Linked DNA regions of Azospirillum sp. TSH100. The protein of the gene in region 1 interacts with the protein of each later gene in a pairwise test. Links are inferred from orthologs where the notes say so. Each region holds a gene or a part of one and is shown in the gene's direction. Other genes may lie near its edges. The genes, in order: rho and nusG.

Evidence for each region.
Region 2: the proteins of rho (region 1) and nusG interact in binary tests that used the Escherichia coli proteins (3 or more experiments, as listed by UniProt). The link is inferred for Azospirillum sp. TSH100 from one-to-one orthologs.

What each region holds. Positions count from the first base shown.
Region 1 is NZ_CP039634.1:914,009-917,212, reverse strand. The notes cover bases 28-2,915. They hold rho (transcription termination factor Rho), read left to right. Parts: upstream 28-787; coding sequence 788-2,044; downstream 2,045-2,915. Other genes in these bases: E6C72_RS04400 (FxsA family protein), read right to left, coding at 2,826-2,915; secB (protein-export chaperone SecB), read right to left, coding at 2,154-2,639; hemJ (protoporphyrinogen oxidase HemJ), read left to right, coding at 28-407. Also shown: more of hemJ, read left to right, coding at 1-27; more of E6C72_RS04400, read right to left, coding at 2,916-3,204. UniProt on the Escherichia coli protein: Facilitates transcription termination by a mechanism that involves Rho binding to the nascent RNA, activation of Rho's RNA-dependent ATPase activity, and release of the mRNA from the DNA template.
Region 2 is NZ_CP039634.1:1,424,640-1,427,678, forward strand. Bases 6-2,728 are described here. They hold nusG (transcription termination/antitermination protein NusG), read left to right. Parts: upstream 6-963; coding sequence 964-1,494; downstream 1,495-2,728. Other genes in these bases: tuf (elongation factor Tu), read left to right, coding at 6-423; secE (preprotein translocase subunit SecE), read left to right, coding at 763-960; rplK (50S ribosomal protein L11), read left to right, coding at 1,656-2,090; rplA (50S ribosomal protein L1), read left to right, coding at 2,095-2,728. In the rest of the region: more of tuf, read left to right, coding at 1-5; more of rplA, read left to right, coding at 2,729-2,802. UniProt on the Escherichia coli protein: Part of the processive rRNA transcription and antitermination complex (rrnTAC). The complex forms an RNA-chaperone ring around the RNA exit tunnel of RNA polymerase (RNAP).

The sequences.
Region 1 (3,204 bases):
CGCTGCACGTCATCAGCATCATCGCCTGGATGGCGGGGCTGCTCTATCTGCCGCGCCTGTTCGTCTACCACTGCCAGGTGGTGGCCGGATCCGAGGCGTCGGAGACCTTCAAGGTGATGGAACGCCGCCTGCTGCGCGCCATCATGAACCCGGCGATGATCGCGTCCTATGTGTTCGGCATCACCATGATCCTGCTGACGCCGGAATGGATGAAGCAGGGTTGGCTGCATGCCAAGCTGCTGTTCGTGCTGCTGCTGACCGCCAGCCACATGATGATGGCCCGCTGGCGCCGGGAGTTCGCCGAGGACCGCAACACGCGTCCACAACGCTTCTACCGCATCGCCAACGAGGTGCCGACGCTGCTGATGATCGGCATCGTCATCTTTGTCATCGTCAAGCCGTTCTGACCGGCGTGCCGGTGAATCCCAGGTCTATCATCCTTCGGAAAAAGCGGAATCCGCGACCTTTGCGGGTTTCGCTTTCGTTTGACTTGCCTCCGCCGATCCGATAACCATGTCAGGACCACGGGGTTTTCGCCCCGTGGCCTCCCACGCCCACATCTGCCGATCCGACGCTCTGATCCTGAGCCGGGCCTGGTGGCTAGCGATCCGCTCCCGTGCGACCATTTTCCGGACGCCCTGGCGCGCCTTCGCCGAAGCGCCACCCGCTGCCCATCCGACGCGACCGCGTTGCGGCTTCCACCGCCCCCAGCCGCCGTCGGCCGGACCCTCCGGCACTCCCCACCCCCAAGGCCACTCCCCCGCATGACGATTTCACAGGCAATCCGATGCATCTCCAAGAGCTGAAGTGCAAAAGCCCCGCCGAACTGCTGGCGTTCGCGGAGGAGTTGCAGATCGAGAACGCGAGCACGCTGCGCAAGCAGGACATGATGTTCGCGATCCTGAAGCAGCTGGCCGAGAACGACATTCCGATCTTCGGCGACGGCGTGCTGGAGGTCTTGCAGGACGGGTTCGGCTTCCTGCGCTCGCCAGAGGCCAATTATCTGCCGGGTCCTGACGACATCTATGTCAGCCCCAGCCAGGTGCGCCGCTTCGGCCTGCGCACCGGCGACACGGTGGAAGGGCAGATCCGCTCACCGAAGGACGGTGAGCGCTATTTCGCCCTGCTGAAGGTCAACACCATCAATTTCGACGCGCCCGACAAGGTCCGTCACCGCATCAACTTCGACAATCTGACGCCGCTCTACCCGGAAGAACGCATCCGGATGGAGGTTGAGGACCCGACCAAGAAGAACCTCACCGGGCGCATCGTCGATCTGGTGGCGCCGCTCGGCAAGGGGCAGCGCGGGCTGATCGTGGCGCCGCCGCGCACCGGCAAGACGGTGATGCTGCAGAACATCGCCCATTCGGTCGCCACCAACCACCCCGAAGCCTATCTGATCGTTCTGCTGATCGACGAGCGTCCGGAAGAAGTGACGGACATGGCCCGTTCGGTCCGCGGCGAGGTCATCAGCTCCACCTTCGACGAGCCGGCGACCCGGCACGTTCAGGTCGCGGAAATGGTGATCGAGAAGGCCAAACGCCTGGTCGAGCATAAGCGTGACGTGGTCATCCTGCTGGACAGCATCACCCGTCTGGCCCGCGCCTACAACACGGTGGTGCCGTCATCGGGCAAGGTGCTGACCGGCGGTGTCGACGCCAACGCCCTGCAACGTCCCAAGCGATTCTTCGGTGCCGCCCGCAACGTGGAAGAGGGCGGGTCGCTGACCATCATCGCCACCGCGCTGATCGACACCGGCAGCCGCATGGACGAGGTGATCTTCGAAGAGTTCAAGGGAACCGGCAACTCGGAAATCGTGCTGGACCGCAAGCTCTCGGACAAGCGCACCTTCCCGGCCATCGACATCTCCAAGTCGGGCACCCGCAAGGAGGAGCTGCTGGTCGACAAGGGCACGATGTCGAAGATGTGGATCCTGCGCCGTATCCTGATGCCGATGGGCGTGACCGACGCGGTCGACTTCCTGGTCGACAAGCTGAAGCACACAAAGTCGAACAACGAGTTCTTCGAAAGCATGAACCAATAGGGGCATGCCGGCCGCCTTTCCCTCCTAAGGGAGGGCGGCACAGAAAAAGGGCGGGGACCTTTCGGTCTCCCGCCCTTTTCTTTTTCCCAACTCAGCTGGATTTGCTGTGTCAGAACGGAGGCTGCTGCGGCGCGGCTTCCTGGGCCGACTGGCGATGATACAGCTCTGCGAAGTCGATCGGGTTGATCATCAGCGGCGGGAAGCCGCCTTCACGGGTAGCGCTGGAGATGATGGCGCGGGCGAACGGGAAGATCATCCGGGCGCCTTCGATCATCAGGACCGGGCGGTGATGCTCTTCCGGCAGGCCGGGGAACTGGAACAGGGCGCCATAGGCCAGCTCGACCAGGAAGGCGACGGACTCGCCCTGGCGGGCTTCGCAACGCAGGTTCAGCGTCAGTTCGTAGAGATCGTCGCCGACCTTCTGGCCCTGGACGTCGACACCGATGTTCACCTGCGGCTGCGGCTGGTTGGGCAGCAGGCTCTGCGGGGCGTTGGGGTTCTCGAAGGAGAAGTCCTTCACATACTGCGCGAGGACATGCATCGGCAGCGAGGACGTCTGCTGCTGCTCGGCGCCGTTGCTCATCTGATCGGACATAACGGACTCCTAATCGCCGGTCCGCGTCCCGGCCCCAGACAGGGCAGGGGCGGCGGACCGACCCGGATGTGAGGTGACGGGATTTGGTTCGCGACGGTTGTGCCTTCGCCCAAAGGGCTGGCTATCACGGATCGACCGTCCTGCCAACGGAAACCACCGGCCGGAAACCAGCTACCGGCCGGCGGCTCAGTGCCGCTCATCCGGACGGTGCTTCCCCCATTGGGAGTCGGTCAGCCGCGGGGCGTCGTGGTCGTCCGCCTTCTCGCCGGGAGTGACGTCGCGGTAATCGCCGTCGATCACGCCGGGGGTGGGACGGAACGGATCGTCGGCGCGTCTGGGACCTTCTGTACCGAAGTCCGCACCGCCGACATCCTGGCCAAAATCCCGGCTAAAATCCTGGCCGAAGCCTGCTGCTCCGAACCCGCCTTTGCCGGTGGTGGTGAAGACCGGCATCCCGGTGCTGAGGCGACCGAGCAGCCAGCGGCCGATGCCGCGGCGCAAGGGCCGGATGAGCAGCATGATCCCCAGAATGTCGGTCAGGAAGCCGGGGATGATCAGCAGGATG
Region 2 (3,039 bases), 510 kb from region 1 along the record:
ACGGTGACCGGCGTCGAGATGTTCCGCAAGCTGCTCGACTCGGGTGAGGCCGGCGACAACATCGGCGCGCTGCTGCGCGGCACGAAGCGCGAGGACGTCGAGCGCGGCCAGGTTCTGGCCAAGCCGGGTTCGATCACCCCGCACACCAAGTTCAAGGCCGAAGCCTACATCCTGACGAAGGAAGAGGGCGGCCGCCACACCCCGTTCTTCACCAACTACCGTCCGCAGTTCTACTTCCGTACGACGGACGTGACGGGCATGGTGTCGCTGCCGGAAGGCGTCGAGATGGTGATGCCGGGCGACAACGTCGCCATGGAAGTGGCGCTGATCGCCCCGATCGCCATGGACGAGGGCCTGCGCTTCGCCATCCGCGAGGGTGGTCGCACCGTGGGCGCCGGCGTCGTTGCCAAGATCGTCGAGTGATGCTATAAGCCTGCCTCCCCCGTCGAGCCGCCGGTTCGACGGGGGAGTTTTATCTGCGCGAAGAGTAAGGTTGGGCTTCTGGTAAGCCGATCTGAACGTTCTTTCGAAAGTCGGGTCGAAAGGCCTTGACACCGCCGCCGAAAGAATGGTTTAAGCGGCCTCCCACGCCGGAAGGTGTGGTTGGACGGAGATAGGAGTGTAGCTCAATTGGTAGAGCACCGGTCTCCAAAACCGGGGGTTGGGGGTTCGAGCCCCTCCACTCCTGCCATCCCGTCCCAATAACGATCAGGGTAAAAGCGGCGCCCTTACAGTCGCTCCGGAGCTCGCACGGTTCGCACGATGGCAAAAGTCAATCCCGCAGAATTCGCGCGCGAGGTCCGCCGCGAGGTAGCCAGGGTCACCTGGCCGACCCGCAAGGAAACCGGCATCACGACCGCCATGGTGTTCGTCATGGTCGTGCTCGCCGCCCTGTTCTTCCTCGTCGTCGATCAGGTGCTGGCGGTTGCCGTTCGCTTGATCCTTGGGCTGGGAGGCTAAGACATGGCTGCGCGCTGGTACGTCGTTCACGTCTATTCGGGTTTCGAAAAGAAGGTCTCTCAGGCCATCCGCGAAAAGGCGGCTCAGAAGGGTCTGGAAGACAAGTTCGAGGAAATCCTGGTCCCGACCGAGGAAGTGGTCGAAGTGCGCCGGGGTTCCAAGATCAACACCGAACGCAAGTTTTTCCCCGGCTATGTCCTCGTCAAGATGGACCTGACCGACGAATCCTGGTCGCTGGTGAAGAACACGCCGAAGGTCACGGACTTCCTGGGTGGTGGCGGTAAGCCGCAGCCGATTTCCCAGCGCGAGGCCGAGCGGATCATCCATCAGGTGCAGGAAGGCTTTGAGCGCCCCAAGCCCTCGATCACCTTCGAGGTGGGCGAGCAGGTTCGAGTGAGCGACGGCCCCTTCACCTCGTTCAATGGTGTCGTCGAGGAAGTCGACGAAGAGAAGTCCCGCCTCAAGGTGGCGGTGTCGATCTTCGGTCGGTCCACGCCGGTTGAGTTGGAATACACGCAGGTCGAAAAGATCTGAGCGCAAGGTTCCAAAAGTGTTTCGAGTCGGAGCTGCCGGTGCCTGCATCGGTGGCTCCATTCTGTTGCGGGAGGCTCGCCATGGCCGAACCGCAAAACCCCGCGACGCCGCGCCGGACCATCCGGTCACAGGCGTGAGGCGTCGTCCCAGGAGGTTGTGAGATGGCGAAGAAAATCGTCGGTTACATCAAGCTGCAGGTCCCGGCCGGCAAGGCCAACCCGTCGCCGCCCATCGGCCCGGCGCTCGGTCAGCGCGGCCTGAACATCATGGAGTTCTGCAAGGCGTTCAACGCCAAGACGGCGGACCTGGAAGTCGGCATGCCGATTCCGGTGGTCATCACCGCCTATGGCGACCGCACCTTCACCTTCGTGACCAAGACCCCGCCGGTCAGCTACTTCCTCAAGAAGGCTTCGGGCAAGGACAAGGGTTCGACCACTCCTGGCAAGGGCGGTTTCGTCGGCCAGGTCACGACCTCGCAGATCCGCGAGATCGCCCAGAAGAAGATGGCCGACCTGAACGCGCACGACGTCGAAGCCGCCGCGAGCATGATCGCCGGTTCCGCCCGCTCGATGGGCCTCGAAGTGGTGGAGGGCTGATCCTATGGCGAAGCTGGGCAAGCGTCTGACCGACGCCTACAAGACCGTTAACCGCGACTCCTTCTACTCGCTGGAAGAGGCCGTCACCCTGGTGAAGGGCGCCGCCAAGGCCAAGTTCGACGAGACCATCGAGATCGCGATGAACCTCGGCATCGATCCGCGCCACGCCGACCAGATGGTCCGCGGCGTCGTGAACCTGCCGAACGGCACCGGCAAGACCGTCCGCGTGGCGGTGTTCGCCCGTGGCGCCAAGGTCGATGAGGCCCTGGCCGCCGGCGCCGACGTTGTCGGCGGCGACGATCTGGCCGAACAGATCCTGGCCGGCAACATCAACTTCGACCGCTGCATCGCCTCGCCCGACATGATGGGCGTGGTCGGCAAGCTCGGTAAGGTGCTCGGCCCGCGCGGCCTGATGCCGAACCCGAAGCTGGGCACCGTGACCCCCGACGTGGCCGGCGCCGTCAAGGCCGCCAAGGCCGGCGCGGTGGAGTTCCGTGCGGAGAAGACCGGTATCGTCCATGCCGGCGTCGGCAAGGTCAGCTTCTCGGAAGAGGCGCTGGTCCAGAACATCCGCGCCTTCGTCGATGCCATCAGCCGTGCCAAGCCGACCGGCGCCAAGGGTCAGTACCTGCTGAAGGTCTCGCTCTCGTCGACGATGGGCCCCGGCCTGAAGCTCGACCTCGCCAGCGTGTCGGCTCCGGCCGCCGCCTGACGACCCGTTTCGCCACCGCCGTCCTCGGACGGCGGTGGCGACAGGGTGGATTGCTTGCGGGGGAAACCTCAAGGGCACCCACCCACCCCTGTCCGAGACCGCTGGTGTCCAACCCCGACCGCAGGGAACGGGAAGGGCTTAAAATTCACCCGCGCAGACAGGAGTTGAACCCGTTTACCCCTCCGGCTCCGCAGCACCCGTGCGACGGCATCCGGTTCAGGAACGGCTTGACTTCTG